DNA from 3 places in the Nocardia sp. NPDC058497 genome. Region 3 is predicted to be linked to each of the others. Evidence: predicted binding sites of a transcription regulator. Region 3 holds the regulator's gene; each other region holds the start of a gene.
The links. Region 3 encodes LexA, which represses DNA repair genes until DNA is damaged. Its sites were predicted from a motif close to CGAACANNTGTTCG; they were not measured.

Region 1 (6,658 bases), on a different contig from region 3:
ACGGTGTCGCCGTGCTGATCGAGTGCCTCACCGACAACCGCAACCGCGCCGCCGGCGAGGTCCGCGTGGCGATGACCCGCAACGGCGGCAACATGGCCGACCCGGGTTCGGTGGCGTACCTGTTCGGCCGCAAGGGCGTGGTGACCCTCGACAAGAACGGCCTGACCGAGGACGACATCCTCGAGCACGTCCTCGACGCGGGCGCCGAAGAGGTCAACGACCTGGGTGAGTCCTTCGAGATCATCAGCGAGCCCGGCGATCTGATCGCCGTGCGCAGCGCGCTGCAGGCCGCGGGCATCGACTACGACTCCGCCGAGTCCGGCTTCCAGGCATCGGTGTCGGTCGCGGTCGACGCCGAGGGCGCCCGCAAGGTGCTCAAGCTGGTCGACGCGCTCGAGGACAGCGACGACGTGCAGAACGTCTACACCAACGTCGACATCTCCGACGAGGTCGCCGCCGAGCTCGACGACGAGTAGATCAGGCGCTACCGAGCAACCGCCCCGGCCGCCACATCGGCTGGGGCGGTTCGCGTTTCGGCTAGGGCACGCGCTGCTGGTAGTACCCCGCCATGGCCGGGTAGTAGTCGGCGAAGTCCGGTCGCTCGGTGTGGGTGCAGGCGGCGACGAACATGTCCGCGTAGTACTCCCAGCCCGGACCGATCTGCGGGATCTCGGCCAGCTGGTATTCCGAGGTGAGGTGGTGGACCAGGCGCACCTCGGTGGCCGCCCCGGTGTCGAGCAACGTCACCTCCAGCCGCCACACCCCGATCTGGTCGGTGGCGGAGAGGCCGAGGTGGATCGGCGGCGTGCAGTCGTCGATGTTCATCCCCGTCCACGGCTCGCCCTCCTCGAACCGCATCTGCACGCTGATGGTGTTGCCGGTGCCCGCGTCGCCCTCCCAGGTGCCGTACCAGGCCACGGTCAGATGCGGATCGGTCAACCGCGCCCAGACCTCCTCGATCGGCAGTCCCAGGGACCGGGTGATCACCAGATCCTGGCCGTCGGATGCCGGCAGGACCTCGCCGGTGGGTGTGGGCATGCGCGGTTCTCCTCGACTCGGGTGCAGCGACGGTCTCGACGGTACGCCGCGATATCCGGTGGTGTCGTGCACGACCCGGCCAGCACAATGGAGCGATGACACGAATCGAGGCGGTGCGCGGGGACATCACCGAACAGCAGGTCGACGCGGTGGTCAATGCCGCCAACTCCTCGCTACTGGGCGGTGGCGGCGTCGACGGCGCGATCCACCGCAAGGGTGGGCCCGAGATCCTGTCCGCGTGCCGTGACCTGCGCGCCTCGCACTACGGGAAGGACCTGGCGACCGGTCAGGCGGTGGCGACGACCGCGGGACGGCTGCCCGCGCGCTGGGTGATCCACACCGTCGGCCCGGTGTGGTCCGCGACCGAGGACCGCTCGGACCTGCTCGCCTCCTGCTACCGCGAATCCCTGCGCGTGGCAGACGAACTGGGCGCCCGCACGGTGGCCTTCCCCGCGATCTCCACCGGCATCTTCGGCTGGCCGATGGACGACGGCGCCCGCATCGCCGTCGACACCGTGCGATCCGCCGAGACCGCGGTAGAGCAGGTGCGATTCGTCCTGTTCGACGACCGTGCGCTCGCTGTCTTCCTCGCGGCACTGACCTAGCCTGCGCTGCCGGATCCTGCGTGGCGGCAAGGTTCTCGACGAGGACACCGCGACCGGCGGCTGTCGTGTCGGGGCTCGTGTCGCTGGTCGGTGGCCGCGGCGGGATGCTCTAGACTTTCGAACAACTGTTCGTGTCTTCGAAGGGGCTGCCGGTGCGGGTGATGGGCGTCGATCCCGGGCTCACCCGGTGCGGGCTCAGCATGGTGGACAGTGGACCGGGGCGTAAGGTCGTCGCTCTCGACGTCGGGGTGGTGCGGACACCGCCGGAGGCGGAGCTGGCGTTGCGGCTGATGGCCGTCGCCGATGCTGCCGAGGAATGGATGGATACCCACCGTCCCGAAGCTGTCGCGATCGAACGAGTCTTCGCCCAGCACAACGTGCGAACCGCCATGGGGACCGCGCAGGCGGGTGGCGTGATCGCCCTGGCCGCGGCGCGGCGCGGGATCAAGGTCGCTTTCCACACGCCCAGCGAGGTGAAGGCCGCCGTCACCGGCAACGGCACCGCCGACAAGGCGCAGGTCACCGCCATGGTGACCCGGATCCTCGGGTTGCAGGTCGCTCCGAAACCGGCCGACGCCGCCGACGCGCTGGCGCTGGCGATCTGTCATTGTTGGCGGGCGCCGCTGATGGACCGGATGGCGGCCGCGCAGGCACAGGCGGACGAGGTCCGCCGCCGCTACGAACAACGGCTGGCCGAACAACGGAAGGTGGTGCGCGGGTGATCGCGTCGGTACGCGGCGAGGTACTCGAGATCGCGCTCGACCATGTGGTGATCGAAGCCGCGGGAGTCGGGTACCGGCTCAATGTCACGCCGGCGACGCTGGCCGGGCTCGGCCGCGGCGAGGAAGCCCGGCTGTACACGGCGATGATCGTGCGCGAGGACTCGATGACGCTGTTCGGCTTCGCCGACACCGAGGCCCGCGACCTGTTCGGCCTGCTGCAGACCGTCACCGGCGTCGGCCCGCGCCTGGCGATGGCCGTGCTGGCCGTGCTCGAGCCGGAAGCACTGCGAAAAGCACTGGCCGAGAGCAATGTCGCCGCGCTGACCAGGGTCCCCGGCATCGGCAAGCGCGGCGCCGAACGCATGGTCGTCGAACTGCGCGACAAGGTGAACCTGGTGCCGGTGCCCGCGGGTCCGCCCGGTGCGCAGGTCCCGGTCACGCCGGTGCGCGAGCAGGTCGCCGAAGCGCTCATCGGTCTCGGTTTCCCCGCGAAACAGGCCGAACAGGCCGTCGACACCGTGCTGGCCGACCAGCCTGCCGCCACCACCTCCGTTGCCCTGCGCGCCGCCCTCGGCCTGCTCGGTAAGAACAGGTAGGTCATGGACGACTTCGACACCGACGACTTCGAGACCGACGAATCCGCGCTCACCGCCCGGTATCTGCACTCCGACGGCGAAGCCGAGACCGGCCTGCGCCCCACCTCGCTCGACGACTTCATCGGCCAGTCCCGGGTCCGCGAACAGCTCACCCTGGTGCTGCGCGGCGCCAAACAACGCGGCGCCACCCCCGACCACGTGCTGCTGTCGGGCCCGCCCGGCCTCGGCAAGACCAGCATGGCGATGATCATCGCCGCCGAACTCGGCACCGCCCTGCGCATCACCTCCGGACCCGCCCTGGAACGCGCGGGTGACCTCGCCGCGATGCTGTCGAACCTGGTCGAAGGCGATGTGCTGTTCATCGACGAGATCCATCGGATGGCCCGCCCCGCCGAGGAAATGCTGTACCTGGCGATGGAGGACTTCCGCGTCGACGTGGTGGTCGGCAAGGGCCCGGGCGCCACCTCGATCCCGCTCGACATCGCCCCCTTCACCCTGGTCGGCGCGACCACCAGGTCGGGCGCGCTCACCGGCCCGCTGCGCGACCGCTTCGGCTTCACCGGCCATATGGACTTCTACGAACCCGGCGAACTGCTGCGGATCCTGCTGCGCTCGGCCCGCATCCTGGGCGTGCGGATCGACCACGACGCCGCCGCCGAGGTGGCCGGTCGCTCGCGCGGCACGCCGCGCATCGCCAACCGCCTGCTGCGCCGCGTGCGCGACTTCGCCGAGGTCAGGGCCGACGGCGTGATCACCCACCCGATCGCGATGGCGGCGCTCGAGGTCTACGACGTCGACGCGCTCGGCCTCGACCGGCTCGACCGTGCCGTCCTCGGCGCGCTGGTGCGCGGGTTCGGCGGGGGACCGGTGGGTGTGTCCACGCTCGCGGTAGCCGTCGGCGAGGAAGCGGCCACCGTGGAAGAGGTGTGCGAGCCGTTCCTGGTGCGCGCCGGACTGGTCGCCCGCACGCCCCGCGGCCGGGTCGCGACCGCCGCCGCGTGGGAGCACCTCGGGCTGGTGCCGCCGCCGGATCTGGTCATCGGCGCCATCGAAGTGCGTGGCCGCGAACCACACCCGAGCATGGATCTGCTCGACTGAGCCGGTCCACACCGGGCGGGCGCGGTGCCGGATCGTCGTCTACTGTCGGCCCTGTGGCAGTCCATGCGGTGGTGCAGCGCCTCCCCGAGCCGTTGCGTTCCCAGCTCCTGAAGCATCGGGAGCTCCTGAAGTTCGCGGTGGTCGGCGGAATCACCTGGTTCATCGACACCGGCGTCGTGTACGCGGTGAAGCTGACCGTGCTCGGCGAGAAGCCGCTGACCGCGCGGTTGCTCGGTGCGCTGATCGCGACCATCGCCTCCTACATCCTCAACCGCGAATGGTCCTTCCGCACCCGCGGCGGCAGGCAGCGCAGTCACGAGGCCGCGCTGTTCTTCACGATCAGCGCCCTGGGCATCGGCGTCACCATGATTCCGCAGGCGATCTCGCTGTACGTGCTGAATCTGCGTGTGCCACATGTGGATCCGGTGGTGCAGGCGGTCGCCAACTTCGTGTCCGGGCAGATCCTGGGCGTACTGCTGGCGATGGCGTTCCGCTTCTGGGCGTTCCGCCGCTACGTCTTCCCGGATGACCTGCGCGAAGCCGAACTGCACAGCATCCAGGGCTGAATCCTCGGCGGCTGGTGCCGCGGGCCGGGCACTCCTTCGTCGCACCCTCTGGTCAGTCCAGATCGAGGCGGCCGAGAACCGCCTAGTGCCTGCGCTCGGCGTGCTCGAGCGCGGTGATCACCAGATCGATGAACGCGTCCACTTCCTCGCGGGAGTAGCCGCGGGTGCCCAGCCGGGTGTCGGTGAACCGGACGCCGCGCACGTCTTCCGAGGTCAGGCTGCCCGGACCGTTGTGGGCCAGCGTCGCAGCGACCAGATCGAGGAACGCGTCGACCTCTTCCTCGTGGTAGCCGCGCCTGCCGACCGCCGACTGGCTGAAGCGCATGCGGTGCACGTCGTCGGGGGTGAGCATCTCGGCGACATCGTCACCGAGCCGGGCCGCCGGTACCGGGGCGCCGCCCTTCTGGCGGTATTCGAGTTCGGTCCTGACCCGGTCGAGGAAGTCGTCGACCTGATCGGCCTGATAGCCGCGGCCGCCGAAACGCGGTGCGCCGAAATGCACGTGGCGGATGTCGTCGGCGGTGAGGACGCCCTGCCCGTCGAGGGTGGCCGAGACCAATTCCAGGAACGCGTCGACCTCGTCCGCGTGGTAGCCGCGATGGCCCAGAGTCGGCATGGCGAAGTGGGTGCGGCTCACGTCGTCGGGCGTCACAGCCGTCATTGTGTCAGGATCGCCCTTCTATCCCACGGGTTTTCGTCATCGCGCGGCAACTCGGACGCCGTCGATGAACAGCCGCCGTACGGCGTGACTGTACACCGCCGTCAGCGCCGGATCCGGCGTTCGCATGCCGTGCACGATGCCCGCCCCACCACCATCCCCGGCGCGGCTTTCGACCTCGCCGAGAGCACTGTCGCCGCCGACGGAATAATGTGTCATGCTGTAACAGACACCTGATGTATGTGGAGGTTCGGCGTGGCACCTCAGTGGGACGCGGTCGTGGTCGGGGCGGGATTCGGCGGCATGGGCGCCGGTATCGAGCTCGACCGGCTCGGACTGCATGATTTCGTGATCCTCGAGCGCGAGGACGACCTGGGCGGTACCTGGCATGTGAACCGGTATCCCGGCCTCGCCGTCGACATCGCCTCGGTCACCTACTCCTATTCCTTCGAGCCGAATCCGCACTGGACCCGGCTGTTCGCCCCCGGCGCCGAGCTCAAGAAATACGCCGAGCACGTCGCCGACAAGTACGACCTGCGCAGGCGGATGCGGTTCGGCACCACCGTCGACGGCGCGCGCTGGGACGAGGACAACCAGCAGTGGGTGGTCTCGATCGCCGGCGGGGAGACCGTCACGGCGCGCTACCTGCTCGCGGCGACGGGCTTCCTGTCCCAGCCCTACACCCCGCCGTTCCCCGGCATCGAGTCCTTCGCGGGCAAGATCATCCACACCACCGACTGGGACGCCGGCTACGACCTGACCGGTCGCAAGGCCGCCATCATCGGCACCGGCGCCACCGCGGTCCAGCTCGTGCCCGAGGTGGCCAAGAAGGTCGGCGCGCTGACCGTCTTCCAGCGCACCCCCATCTGGGTGGTGCCCAAGGTCGACGCCCCGATCCCCGGCGTCGTCCAGGAGCTGTTCGCCAAGGTGCCGCTCACCCAGAAGGCGGCCCGGCTGGTCAACACGGGCATGCTCGAGGCGCTGATGGTCGTCGGCGTGCTGCACTACGCGCAGGCCAAACCGCTGAACAAGGCCGCCGCCGCGCTGGCCAAGGCGCACCTGTTCGCGCAGGTGCGCGACAAGGACACCAGGGCCAAGCTCACCCCGCACTACGACTTCGGCTGCAAGCGCCCGACCTTCTCCAACCAGTACTTCAAGACGTTCAACGCACCGCACGTGCGGCTGGAGACGAACTCGATCGACCACGTCGAACCCGACGGCATCGTCACCGCCGACGGGCACAAGACCGAGATCGACACCCTGCTGCTTGCCACCGGCTTCAACCTGTGGGACGTGAACTTCCCGGCCATCGAGATCGTCGGCCGCGACGGGGTGAATCTCGGAAAGTTCTGGCGCGACAACCGTTTCCAGGCCT
Region 2 (6,355 bases), on a different contig from region 3:
GCACGCCGAGCGAGCACGTGATCGGGTGCGCCTGCGCGCCGTAGAGACCGGGTGTCAGCCGCAGCTCCGGGATGCCCGACTCCTCCACCGCTTCACGCAGCGCGGCGTCGGCGACCGTCTCGTCGCCCGGTTCGCAATGCCCGCCGAGCTGGATCCAGCGGCCCACCCGCGGATGCAGGGTGAGCAGCACCTCGCGGCGGTCGTGCGACAACACGATCGCCGAGGCGGTGATGTGGCCCGGCGCGTGTTCGCGCAGGCACCCGTTCGGCGCCGAGCCGAGGAAGGCGAGCATCGCCTCCCGCAGCGAACGATCCGGTCCGGCCTGGGGCTGCCAGGCGGTGAGCAGCTCGGTCGCCGACGCGCGCAGCGACTCCGCGCTCACAGCTCCACCAGGCCCGCGCCGGGCGAGCCGACGGTGCGCGGGGCCGGCTCGTCGAGCGGATGACCGATCGCGATGGCGCCCAACGGCATCCAGTCCTCGTCCAGGCCCAGGACATCGCGGGTGACCTCCGGCGCGAAGATCGTCGACCCGATCCAGCAGCTGCCCAGGCCGTCGGCGGCCAGCGCCACCAGCAGGCCCTGCACCGCGGCGCCGACCGCGACGGTGAACATCGTCTGCTCGGCGGCCTGGCGGCGGGCGTCGGGATAGGCGTGCGCGCCGTCGGGCACGCAGAACGGGATGATCACCTCGGGAGCGTCGAACAGGATGCGCCCGCGCGCGACGCGACGTTCCACCCGTTCGGGCTCGAGCCCGTCGGCGGTGAGGTCTGCCCGCCACTGCTCGGCCATGGCCTCGAGCAGCTGGGCGCGCAGCTTCGGCTTACGCAGCCAGACGAAGCGCACCGGGCGGGTGTGATGCGGCGCGGGTGCGGTGAGCCCAGCCGCGACAGCCGCCCTGATCCGCTCCGGCTCGACCGGCTCGTCGGCGAAGGCGCGCACGGAACGACGCAGCGGCACAGCCTCTTTGCGGCCCATCTCGATCGCCTCGGCGGTGCCGAGCCAGAACAGGTCGTCGACGCCGCCGCGCAGCAGCGCCGCCGCGCTCGACCCGTCGTCGTCGGTGACCAGGCCGCGCACCACCGCGACCGGAACGCCGCCGAGCTTGCCCTTGACCAGATCGGCGGCGGCGGCGAGTTCGTCGGCCACGGCCACCTGGGTGACGTGCAGTTCGTTGCCCTGCCCGTCGACCGCGCCCGCGTAGTCGTGCAGCACGCGCAGCCCGGCAGCGCCGATGGCCGCGTCGATCTGGCCGTTGCGCCAGGCCCGGCCCATGGTGTCGGTGATGACGACGGCCACGTCCACCCCGAGCAGCTGGGCCAGCGCGGCGCGCAGCGACTTGGCGCTGGCGTCGGGGTCGGTGGGCAGCAGCACCAGTTCGCCCTCGGCCACGTTCGAGCCGTCGACGCCGGAGGCCGCCTGCACGATGCCGAGACGGTTCTCGGTGATGAGGGTGCGGCCCTTGCGGGCGAGCACCCGCACGGCCTCGTCGTCGACGAGCTTGCGGCGGGCGGTGTCGCGCTCCTCCGGGTCGGTCGGCGCGGTGACGATGCGGCCCTCGGCCTTGGAAATGATCTTGCTGGTGACCACGACGACGTCACCATCGGCGAGCCACGGCGCCTGCGCGGCAAGGTGTTCGGCGACGTCGTCGCCGGGCCGGAACTCCGGCAGACCGGTGACCGGGAGGATCCGCAGCTCGTCGGCCGCGTGGTCGGGCAGCACGCTCACGGCTTCACTCCCGCCAATTCCAGTGCGGCACGGGCCATTTCAGCCGTCGCCTCGGGGTCTGTCATCAGCAACGGCACACTGCGCACCTCGACACCCGGAACCTCGGCCGTGTCGGTGGAGTGCACCAGCCAGCCGTCGAGGATGCCGGTGGCCGAGCGGGCACCGTAGTGCCGCCCGATCGCCTCGGCGGTGGACTCGACGCCGATCACCGACAGGCACTCATCGGCCATGCCGCGCAACGGCTTTCCGTCGATCACCGGAGAGAGGCCGATCACCTTGGCCTCGGTGGTGCGCAACGCGCCCCTGATTCCGGGGACGGCGAGGATCGCGCCGATGCTCACGACGGGGTTCGAGGGGGCCAGCAACACGGCGTCGGCGGCGGCTATGATTTCGGTCACATCCGGGGCCGGGGAGGCTTGTTCGGCGCCGATCGAGGCAAATCCGTGGGTCGGAAGCGCCGCGCGGTACCGCACCCACCATTCCTGGAAGTGGATCGCGCGACGTTCGCCGGCGTTGTCGGGATCACTGACAACGACGTGGGTTTCACAGCGATCGTCGGTTGCCGGGATCAAACGCACGCCCGGCTGCCACCGATTGCACAGCGCTTCGGTGACCGCGGAGAGCGGATATCCGGCGCGCAGCATCTCGGTGCGGATGAGGTGGGTGGCGATATCGCGGTCGCCGAGACCGAACCAATCGGGCTGGGCGTTGTATTTCGCCAGCTCCTCTTTCGCGTGCCAGGTCTCGTTCGCGTGGCCCCAGCCGCGCTCGGTGTCGATGCCACCACCGAGGGTGTACATGCAGGTGTCGAGGTCGGGGCAGATACGAAGCCCGTGCATCCAGACGTCGTCGCCGACGTTGACGATGGCCGAGATGTCGGCGTCGGGCAGCAGCTGCCTGACGCCCTGAAGGAACCGTGCACCGCCGACGCCGCCGACCAGAACGGCGATCTTGGGCTCGCGCACCGCGTGTTGTGCAGTCACAGGGACACAGCCTAGGCGGTGCCGGTTGCCGGATGATTTCGTGACGAATTCCGGCAAAGTTGCTGGTCATTTGCCACGGCACATAACAAGATCAACACGAAAGGCCGGTGCGGAGTGTAACGGAAGGGTGACGGCGGGTTGACCACCGGCGAGTGCGGCGTGTCTAATCACAGACATGTCATTCCGGTCACCGCGAGAGGCATAGCGCGGGGGCGTTTGCGAGCGGGTGTTCGGCTCGCCGGAAGACAGGTTCGGGGATGCCCGCGAGACTACGTCGCGGTGTTGGGCCGTCGGGGTGTGTGTTGGTCCGGCGGAAAGAATCATTCTGCGCTAACACATAGTGAGGAGGCGGAACGATGACCGAAAACATGGTCTCGCCGACCGATTCCACAGCAGGCGCAGCTCACGCTGTCTGCGCCGAGGAGAGCTGGCCGGAACCGGACGTGGCAAGCGAAGTCGCGGCTCCCCGGCTGAGTCTGGTCGTGACGGGCTTCGACGAGATGTTCGAGTCCATCGAAGAGCAGTGGCAGGAACGCGCTCTCTGCGCGCAGACAGACCCCGAGGCGTTCTTCCCCGAGAAGGGCGGCTCGACCCGTGAGGCCAAGCGCATCTGCTTGGGCTGCGAGGTACGTGACCAGTGCCTGGAGTACGCGCTGGCGCACGACGAACGTTTCGGCATCTGGGGCGGTCTCTCGGAACGAGAGCGTCGCAGGCTGAAGCGCGGAATCGGTTAAGAGAATGTTCGAAAGTAGACTCTGAGGCTCCAGCCCGGAGCACGCAGGCGCAGTACGTCGGTGCTTCGGGCGAACGCCCAGTAGTCGCGCCGTCCTCCGGCTCGACGGGCACGACAGGTGCACGCGAGAAAGGCGGACGAGTTCCCATGGCACGTTCCCGGCGGCATTACCCGGCCCCCACCGCACGGTCGGTGACCCGCCGCGGCCGTGGCGTCCGTGGACCCATGCTCCCGCCCACCGTTCCCGCGTGGCGCACCAGAGGACAGAAATTCGACCGGCTCGTGCTCGAGGCGTTCGCCCCGCTGGACACCCGCTGGCACGATCGGCTCACCAAGCTCGACATCGCCGTCGACGATGTACCGAAAATCCGTCCGCTGCACCCTGATTCGGTCACCTGGCCGGACGAGGTGGTCGCCGACGGGCCGGTGCCGCTGTCGCGGTTGATCCCCGCGGGCGTCGACCGGCACGGCGCGGCAACCAGGGCGAGGGTGGTGCTGTTCCGCAAGCCGCTGGAGCTGCGCGCGGCCGATCCCGACGATCTCGTTGAACTGCTGCGCGAGGTCCTCGTCCAGCAGATCGCGACCTATCTCGGCGTCGACCCGGACCTGATCGATCCCGAACCCGAGTAGCGACGCACCGATAACGGGGTCGTATCACCGCGTGTCCGTATCCACTTTTGCGGACCGGAGGGCTAATCTCGACGTCGTGATCCCCATGCGTCGTTGCTGCCGACCCGGCTGCAAGAACCCGGCTGTAGCGACGCTGACGTATGTGTACTCCGACTCGACCGCCGTCGTCGGACCGCTGGCCACCGTCGCCGAACCGCATTCCTGGGATCTGTGCGAAACCCACGCCTGCCGCATCACCGCCCCCAAGGGCTGGGAACTGGTGCGCCACGAAGGCGGATTCTCCTCGAGCACCCCCGACGACGACGACCTGACCGCACTGGCCGAAGCCGTCCGCGAAGCGGGCCTGCGCCGCCGCCCCGCCGACGCCGACCAGCCCGGCTACCGCGACAACACGCCCACGGCACCGCGCACCGCCCGCACCGGCCGCCGCGGGCACCTACGCGTCCTCCCTGACCCGTAAATCCTCAGGCCACACCCGCGGACCCGGAATCCTCCGTGCGGCCGCTAGGGTACTAAGCATGACGACTGTCGCGCGCTCTGGCGAACTCGTGAACGCCGTGATCAAGGCTTATGACGTCCGCGGGGTGGTGGGCGAACAGATCGATGCGGGGTTCGTCATGGATGTGGGCGCCTCGTTCGCCCGGCTGATGCGCGACGAGGGCGCCACCCGGGTCGTGATCGGCCACGATATGCGTGAGTCCTCCCCCGAACTGGCCGCGGCCTTCGCCGACGGCGTGCGGGCCCAGGGCCTGGATGTGGTGCACATCGGGCTGGCCTCCACCGATCAGCTCTACTTCGCCTCGGGCAAGCTGGGCTGCCCCGGCGCCATGTTCACCGCCAGCCACAATCCGGCCCGCTACAACGGCATCAAGCTGTGCCGCGCGAACGCGCTGCCCGTCGGCCAGGACACCGGTCTGGCCACCATCGCGGCCGAGGTCGTCGACGGCGTGCCCGCCTACGACGGCGCCGCGGGCACCGCGACGACCACCGATCTGCTCGCCGACTACGCGAGCTTCCTGCGCGAGCTGGTGAACCTCGACGACATCCGCCCGCTGACCATCGCGGTCGACGCGGGCAACGGCATGGGCGGCCACACCGTCCCCGCCGTGCTCGGCGCGCTCGGCCCGATCACCATCGTGCCGCTGTACTTCGAACTCGACGGCTCGTTCCCCAATCACGAGGCCAACCCGCTGGACCCGAAGAACCTGGTCGACCTGCAGGCGCTGGTGCGCCGCAGCGGCGCCGACATCGGCCTCGCCTTCGACGGCGACGCCGACCGCTGCTTCGTCGTCGACGAGCGCGGCGAGCCGGTGTCACCGTCGGCGATCACGGCGCTGGTCGCCCAGCGCGAGCTCGCCAAGGAGCCGGGCGCGACCGTCATCCACAACCTGATCACCTCGCGCGCGGTGCCCGAGCTCGTCGAGGAGCTCGGCGGCAAGCCGGTGCGGACCCGGGTTGGGCACTCGTTCATCAAGCAGGAGATGGCGTCGACGGGCGCGGTCTTCGGCGGCGAGCACTCGGCGCACTACTACTTCCGCGATTTCTGGGGCGCCGATTCGGGCATGCTGGCCGCGCTGCACGTGCTGGCCGCGCTCGGCGAGGGGCAGCGTCCGGTCTCGGAACTGATGGCCGCCTACGACGTCTACGCGGCCTCCGGCGAGATCAACTCGACCGTCGCCGACGCCGCCGAGCGCACCGCGGCGGTGCTCGCCGCGTTCGCCGACCGGACCATCTCGGTGGACCGTCTCGACGGCGTTACCGTCGATCTCGGCGCCAACGCCTGGTTCAATCTGCGCGCCTCGAATACCGAACCGCTGCTTCGTCTCAACGTCGAAGCCGGATCGCAGGCTGAAGTCGACGAACTCGTGACCGAGATCCTGGGCATCGTCCGCGCCTGACTGGAATAGTGGAATCACAGACCTTGTATTCGCCGACGGCTTGCCGGCAGACGACACAGCGCGATGAGGGGAGGTGGGATCGGCGATGATCGCTGGAACACCGGTATTCGACCTCGACGATGCCGCGTCGCTGGAGGCGGCCGACACCGGCGGCGCCTTACGTTCGGCGGCTTCGGGTGGCGCTCAGGTGCGGGCGACGGCCGCGGCGGTCGCCGAAACATCGCTCACCGAACGCCTGTCCGAGTTGCGTCCGCGCAGTCTGGTCCTCGTCTCCGGTTCGGGCCGGGCGGCCCGTGCCGCCGGGTTGCTGGTCGCCGCCCTCGGCGACCGGGCCGGGCTGCCGATCGTGCCCGTCACCTCGCTGCCGCCGTGGGTCGGTCCGCTGG
Region 3 (7,207 bases):
GGTCGGTCCACTCGCCACCGCCGGCGAGGACGACCACCGCCCCACCCACTCGCATCGTCGACGCACCGCCGCCGAACTGCCGCAGCCCGGCATGGACAATCCACCGCCGCTGCCCACCGAATCCGCCGGCACGCATCGGTTTCGCGTCATCGGTGACAACGGCCAGCACCGTCACCGACCGCCCGAACGATTCCCGCAACGGGTGCGACTGCACGTGATGCTCACGCCAGGCCCCCGCCGCCCCGAAACCAGCCGCAAGCAGCATCGTCGCCAGCCCCGCCACCGCGACAACTCGCCACCGCTCCCGCTTGTGCGCGATCGCCCACAACAGCACAACCCACAGCCCGATCGCCACCACCACAGCACCGACCGCCAGCATCAACCCCGCGAGCCACCCGAGCGACACCGCGACAATCGTCGCCACCCAGCACCCGAGCGCGGCAGGCACCAGCCGCATATCGAGAATCTGCCGCTCCGGCTCCTCCACCACCTCCTCTTCGCGCGGCGCCGCCCTCATTCGCCAGCCGGGTTCGCGCCCGGACCATCGCCACGCGCCGCACTACGCCCGAGGACCGATGGGACACCGAAGCATCCGAATTCCATACTGCTGTACGAATGCTCGACGCAGTCCACGAAGCAGGGCGAGAAATCACCTGTCGATGCCACGTTGTCCGCAGTTGACCTGACGCATTGTGCGGCTGATGCCACGCGGCCAGCGGTCGAAGCCACGTGGCCTGGTCTCGATGCGACGCTGCCCGGCGTCGATGCGACGGGGTCTGCGGCCGATGCCAGGTAGTCGGTAGTCGACGCCGTGGGGGCTGGGTTCGACACCACGTGCTCCAGGGCCGGCACGACGCTGCCCGGCGTCGACGCGGCGGGGCCTGCGGCTGATGCCGCGAGGTCGGCCGTCGCTGTCAGGTGGTCGGGGTTGGGGGTTGAGGTTGGAGCGGGATCGACCGATGCCGGGCAATCGTCCTGCGGGTCGGTATCTCTGGTGGGGCCGGTTGTTTCGCCGGCCGCGGCCGGATCGGGAGGTCGGGTCATGTCGTCACCAGGTCGCGCAGGCGGGCGAGGCGGGCGGGGCCGATGCCGTCTACTTCGCCTAGTTGGGCGACGTCGGTGAATCGGCCGTTGGTCGAGCGCCAGGCGAGGATCGCTGTGGCGGTTACCGGGCCGACGCCGGGTAGTGCGTCGAGCTCCGCTTCCGTTGCGGTGTTCAGGTTGAGGCGAGCCTTGCCGCCCTTGCCGTTCGGGGCGGTGGCGGTGTTCGTGCCCGTGGTGCTCGCTGCGGTAGCGGGGGCGTGGTCGGCGGCGCTGATCATGGTGCTGCCCAGGGGTGGCGGTCCTGATTGGGGGCCGGTCGCGCCGACGACGAGCTGGTCACCGTCGGACAGCCGTTGGGCCAGGTTCAAGCCGGCCAGGTCGGCATCGTCTCGGGCGCCGCCTGCGATCTCGATGGCGTCGGCGATGCGGGAGCCGCTGGGCAGACGGTGCAGGCCCGGCCGGTCGACCAGACCCACCACGCTGACAACGACTTCCGTGCTCACGCTCGGGCTGGTGCCTGACACCGCGGCGGCTGTGGCGGTCGGCTCGGCACGTACGCCGATGCTCTCCGCGCGCACTACCGGCACCGGCGGTATCGCCTGCTGCGTCGGTTGATCGCGCACCACCATGATGCCGGTGAGCACGACCGCGACGAGGCCCACCAGGCCGAGTACCAGCGCACCCCGGCGTCCGGGATCGAGGCGCGCCCCGCGGAACCGTTCGGGCACAAGCCGTTGCAGGCCGCGGGGTTGCGCGCCGTCGTCGAGCCAACCCGGCGCACGCACCTCCCCTCCCGACGGCGTGAGTTCATCGTCGTCCCAACGGCCCTCGGCGCCATCATCGATACCGGCCCCTGCCGGTGTGGGTCCGCGACCTGACTCACTGCGCAAGCCGCCCGGTCCCGCCTTCTCGCGTACCGCCAGCCCGCCCAGCCGTTGCCGTACCCGCTCGTGCTCTTCGTGTCGTGACATGGCACCGACGCTACGAGGAAGCGGCCGCGGGAAACTGCCGCCGACCTGGGCATACAACGAACCTGTGGACAACCTCGAGCCTGTGGACAACTCCCGGTCAGCGGCCGCTGAGCGCGGAATCCGTGCGGTTCCAGCGAATATGGTGCGCGCATGGCCGAAACGACGTACGGATGGTGGCATGGACCTGGCACAGCGATTCCGCGACTTCGCGTTCCGCGAGGTACACAGCAATTCCCCGCTCTACCACCGGCGGGCTGTCGACATCTCCGAGGACCCTGCGGTGCTGGCGTTGATCGCCGGGCTGCCCACGAACAAACAGCAACCCAACCTGGTCCTGGCGGCCGCGCGCGTGAACGGTGCGATCACGGTGCCCTACCGCGAGTTCCGCGAGCAGCTGATCGCGCACTGGCCCGCGATCTCGGCGACAGCCCTGGCCAGGCGCACCCAGACGAACGAAGCAGGCCGCGCGGCAACACTGCTGCCGGTGCTCGCACGGCTTCCCGGACCGCTGTCGCTGATCGAGGTCGGCGCCTCGGCGGGACTGTGTCTGTACCCGGACCGTTTCAGCTACCGCTACAACGGGATCTCACTGGATCCCGCCGAGGGACCGTCCCCAGTGGTGTTGCCGTGCACGGTAACCGGCGCCGCACCGATACCGACACGGCTACCCGAGGTGGTGCATCGAGCCGGAGTCGACCTGAACCCGCTGGACGCGGGAGACATCCGGGACCGGGAATGGCTGGAAGCACTGGTCTGGCCGGGACAGGACGACCGACTCGCGAGGCTTCGAGCGTCCTGCGCGATCACTGCCGCGAACCCTCCGCTCCTGATGACGGGCGACTTGAACAAGAAAGTCGCCGAGCTGGTCCACACCGCGCCGCACGGCAGCACGGTGGTCGTGTTCCACAGTGCGGTGCTCACCTATCTGTCCGCACAGGCTCGCGAGGAGTTCGTCACCACGGTGCGCGAGCTGCCCTGCCACTGGGTGTCCCAGGAGGGCACCGGTGTGATCGCGGAGTTCGCCGATCGGCTGCCCGAAAGGGACTCGGGCACAGTGCGGATGGTGCTCGCGGTGGACGGCGAGCCGGTGGCCTACGCCGGGCCGCACGGCCAGTCGCTGGACTGGTTCGGCCCGGCGTAGCACGGACGTCAGATCCGGCGCATCACCGAGACCACCCGGCCCAGGATCACGGCCTCGTCGCCGTCGATGACCGAGTAGGCGGGGTTGCGGGGTTCGAGCTGCACATGGCCGTTGCGCCGGCGATACACCTTCACGGTGGCTTCCTCGCCGATCATGGCGGCCACGATGTCGCCGGAGTTGGCCTCGCGCTGGCTGCGGACCACGACGAGGTCGCCGTCGCAGATCGCGGCGTCGATCATCGAGTCGCCGCGGACGCGGAGGCCGAAAACCTCGCCGCGGCCGACGAGTTCACGCGGCAGGGTGAGCAGGTCGTCGGCGTGTTGCTCGGCCAGGATCGGGGTGCCCGCGGCGATGTCGCCGACTACGGGCACGGTCACCGACCCGTCGGAGCCGCCGCCCGGCGCGTGCCGCAGGAACAGACGCACATCGATGGGCCGGGTCATCGCGGCACCGCGGCGCAGGAAGCCGTCCTCCTCCAGCGCTTTCAGATGCTTGGAGACCGTGGACGTGGAGCGCAGGCCTACGGCGTCGGCGATCTCCCTGGCGCTGGGCGGGTAGCCGTGCGCGAGCACCGAATCCCGGATCACGGCGAGGATGTGTTGCCTGCGGGGCGGCAGGTGCGCGGTGTCGGGGTAGTCGAAGTCGTCGTATCCGGTCACCGGGGCATCGTAGAGGCCCGCCGGTTCAGACCGTCGGCGCAGGCTCCCGGCGTGGCAGCCCGCGGCGGAAACCGGTCCCGGTCACGAACACCCGCCGGGCACCACGAGCACGCCGAGCGCGCCGACGCCGAGGTGCACCCCCAGGGTAGGGCCGAACTCGGTGACGTAGAGCTCCTCGACTTCGGGCACCTGTTCGCGCAGCTGGGCGGCGATCGTCTCGGCGGCGTCGGCGGCCCCCAGATGCTGGACGGCCAGCGCCGCACCGTCCCCGCCCGCGGCATCCACCGCGGCCGCCACCAGCTTCGCGTAGGCACGGGATCTGGTCCGCACCTTCTCGCGCAGCTCCAGCTTGCCCTCGACCAGCTGCAGCAGTGGCTTCGTCACCAGTTCGCTGCCGAAGAACGCGGCGGCACTGCTGAGCCTGCCGCCCTTGCGGAGCTGCTCGGTGCGGTTGACCAGGATGAACGTGCGAGCACGAGCGGCGACCGCCACCGCGCGTTCGTAGACGGCATCCAGCGCCTCACCCGCACGAGCCCGGCGCGCGGCAGCGAGCACGGGCAGACCGGTCGCCAATCCCGCACCGAGCGAATCCACCAGGCGCACACGATCTTCGGCGCCCATGTCGCGGACCGCCTGCCGCCCCGATTCCCAGGTCGCCGACAGGGTGCGCGACAGATGCACGGCGACGACACCGTCGCCGTCGCTGTGGCTCAGCGCGCGTTCGTAGGCCTCGCGCAGCTCACCCGGCGAGGCAGCCGAGGTGGTGACCGAATCCGTCGAGTAGTCGATCTCGACGGGATCGATGCCCTCCCGGATCTCCCGGTCGCCGACGAGCACATGCAACGGCACCACTTCGATACCGAGCTCGGCGACGATGTCGGCGGACAGCCCGGCCGCCGAATCGGTGACCACCACAACGGGCACGGACTACCGGACCTCCTGCAGCGCCTTGGTCATCGCCGTCGCCACCGCCGCGTGTCCCGCCCAGCCCCAGTGGATGCCGTCCGGGTTCGCCGCACCCGACTCGATGTCGTCGCGCACGGCCTCACCGAGGTCGACCAGCGGCACCGAGGTACGGCCAGACCACGCCTGCAGCGCCTTGACCGCGCGCGCACGGCCCCTGTGCACCCGCCCGTAGGCATCGCACTTGTGCACCGACGGCAGCACCGCGACCACGGGCAGCTCGGGACGCAGATGGTTCAGCGCCTCGCGCGACTGCTCCAGGTAGTCGACACTCACCTTCGGCGGAAGTGCCACCGGCCGACCGAGTTTCGACAGCTTCGGCTGCAGCCAGTTGTAGGAGGCGCGCACGCCACGGCGCAGCTTGGGCGGACGGATGTAGCGGATCAGTTCCCGCAGCGCGGTGGGCAGCGGGGAGGGCAGCGTGTCCATGCCACCGACGGCGAACACGACCGCGCCTGCCCGCGGCACCGCGGCCCAGACCCGGGGGTCACCGATGAGCGCCCAGTAGGCGTCGCGGCAGGTCCAGCCGATCCGCGCGATCAGCTCCACATCCCAATCCAGTTCGGCGGCCACCATATTCGGCCAAATCCGCGGATCGTCCGCGGGCAGGCCGCCCTTGGGTCCGTAGTACGCGAGGGAATCAGCGATCACCAGGAGCACGGGACGCGGCGACGCGGATTCCACCGGCCGGGGCGCGGTGGATTCCTCGACCAGCACGTCCTCCACGGCCGTCTCGACGAGCGATTCACCTTGCGCGACAGCGGTCTCCGCTGCCGGCGAGTCCGGAGCGGACGCCTCGGCCACCGAGGCAGCCACGGTGGCCGAATCCGCAGACTCCGCGACGGACTCGTCCGTCACCGTCTCGACCGAATCGCCCACCGGCTCGGTACCCGCGGCAGTGTCGGCATCGGCCGCCGGATCGCCGGAACCGTCAGCCGCACTGGCCGACTGGAGGTCCTGCGCCGCGGCGGGCTCAGCCACGGAGTTCGTCGTCGCCTCGAGATCGTCAGCGCCCGTAGCGGGACTCGCGCCATCGGACAGCTCCGTGACGGATACCGCCGAGTCGGCGGTATCCGACTGCGCAACAGCCGATTCGGCATCGGCACCGTCCGACTGCACGGCAGAGTCCGCTACGGCCTCGGCGTCGGCGGCGCCCGATGTGGCAGGCTCGCCGTCGACATCGGCGTCCGAGTCCTCCGACGAGTCGCCCGCGGCCGCCGAATCGCTTGCCGCCGAGCCGACCTGCTCGGGCTCGGCGACTACCGGAGCAGGCGGCGGGCCGAACAGCGCGTCGGGCAGCGAGCGTTCGCTGCGCGCGGTGACCTGCTTGAAGAGTTCGTCCGGTACCGAACGGATGGGCTCCTCACGCTCGGGGCGTGCGGGCCGAGCGGGTGGCGGGCCGAACAGCGCGTCCGGCAATTGCCGTCCGGGCTTGGCCGTCACCTGCTGGAACAGTTCGTCCGGTACCGATCGGACGGGCTCTTCAGAGGACATCGGGAGCTACCTTCGCCGCTGCGTTCCAAACATCGAGGCGCCAGCCGGGTCGGTCGATGTCAGGGCCGTGACTGGACAGCTGTACCCAGCTCGTATTGGCCAGCCCACCGAGGGCAGGCCAGTTCCCTGGGGGCAGTTCCAGCAACGCGGCCGTGAGGGCAGCGATCAGCCCGCCGTGCGCCACCAGGATGATAGTCCGGCCGGGCCAATCCTGTCGCTCGTTGTACAGTTCGCGCACCACGGGCAGCGAACGCGCACCGACCTCGAGTTTGCTCTCGCCACCGGGCGGTGTGTAGGTGGCGTCGAGCCGCCACTGCACACGCGCGCCCGGGTAGTCGGCGTCGACCTCGAGATGGGTCAGACCCTCCCAGTCGCCGAGATGGGTCTCGCGCAGCCGCTGATCGGTGACGACCGGCAGATCGCTGATGTCACCGAGTGCCTGCGCCGTCTCCTTGGCGCGCCGCAGATCGGAGGCGTGGATGGCGATGGCATTGCGCGAAACCAGTTCGCGCGCCGCCTCTTTGGCCTGCTGACGACCGAGCTCGGTGAGATCGGTGTCGATCTGACCCTGCATCCGGTCGGCCGCGTTCCATTCGGTCTGCCCGTGCCGCAGCAGGATCAGCGTGCGCACATGGGCGTACTTGCTCACTCGGTGTCGCCCTCTACCTGTGCGTCGTCGGCGGCCGGAGTCGGCAGGGCGGCGATGCCCTCGACGGCGACGGTCGGGCAGTCACGCCACAACCGCTCCAGCGCATAGAAATTGCGCTCGTCGTTGTGCTGGATGTGCACGACGATGTCGACGTAGTCGAGCAGCGCCCAGCGACCCTCGCGGGTGCCTTCGCGACGGACCGGCTTGTGCCCGGCTTCGCGCAGTTTCTCTTCGACGTTGTCGACGATCGCGTTGACCTGGCGCTCGTTGGGCGCCGAGGCGATCA

Region 1: ruvC (crossover junction endodeoxyribonuclease RuvC) is a predicted target of LexA. The motif match lies at 1,762-1,775, and genes of this name have one in related genera.
Region 2: cofD (2-phospho-L-lactate transferase) is a predicted target of LexA. The motif match lies at 2,928-2,941, and genes of this name have one in related genera.

What each region holds. Positions count from the first base shown of each region.
Region 1 covers NZ_JBHXMY010000033.1:292-6,949, forward strand. The annotation lists gene ACFWPJ_RS04260 (YebC/PmpR family DNA-binding transcriptional regulator) at 1-476, shown strand, start outside; gene ACFWPJ_RS04265 (SRPBCC domain-containing protein) at 538-1,038, opposite strand; gene ACFWPJ_RS04270 (O-acetyl-ADP-ribose deacetylase) at 1,134-1,643, shown strand; gene ruvC (crossover junction endodeoxyribonuclease RuvC) at 1,796-2,365, shown strand; gene ruvA (Holliday junction branch migration protein RuvA) at 2,362-2,961, shown strand; gene ruvB (Holliday junction branch migration DNA helicase RuvB) at 2,965-4,059, shown strand; gene ACFWPJ_RS04290 (GtrA family protein) at 4,113-4,625, shown strand; gene ACFWPJ_RS04295 (DivIVA domain-containing protein) at 4,708-5,286, opposite strand; gene ACFWPJ_RS04300 (hypothetical protein) at 5,323-5,502, opposite strand; gene ACFWPJ_RS04305 (flavin-containing monooxygenase) at 5,539-6,658, shown strand, end outside.
Region 2 covers NZ_JBHXMY010000098.1:7,668-14,022, reverse strand. The annotation lists gene ACFWPJ_RS09885 (NUDIX hydrolase) at 1-382, opposite strand, end outside; gene ACFWPJ_RS09880 (coenzyme F420-0:L-glutamate ligase) at 379-1,725, opposite strand; gene cofD (2-phospho-L-lactate transferase) at 1,722-2,708, opposite strand; gene ACFWPJ_RS09870 (WhiB family transcriptional regulator) at 3,209-3,442, shown strand; gene ACFWPJ_RS09865 (metallopeptidase family protein) at 3,589-4,071, shown strand; gene ACFWPJ_RS09860 (DUF3499 domain-containing protein) at 4,157-4,531, shown strand; gene ACFWPJ_RS09855 (phosphomannomutase/phosphoglucomutase) at 4,590-5,969, shown strand; partial or broken gene ACFWPJ_RS09850 (tobH protein) at 6,055-6,355, shown strand, end outside.
Region 3 covers NZ_JBHXMY010000063.1:5,720-12,926, forward strand. The annotation lists gene ACFWPJ_RS07220 (ComEC/Rec2 family competence protein) at 1-487, opposite strand, end outside; gene ACFWPJ_RS07225 (helix-hairpin-helix domain-containing protein) at 1,041-2,015, opposite strand; gene ACFWPJ_RS07230 (DUF2332 domain-containing protein) at 2,194-3,156, shown strand; gene lexA (transcriptional repressor LexA) at 3,165-3,815, opposite strand; gene ACFWPJ_RS07240 (DegV family protein) at 3,897-4,739, opposite strand; gene octT (diglucosylglycerate octanoyltransferase) at 4,743-6,272, opposite strand; gene ACFWPJ_RS07250 (histidine phosphatase family protein) at 6,262-6,921, opposite strand; gene rsfS (ribosome silencing factor) at 6,918-7,207, opposite strand, start outside.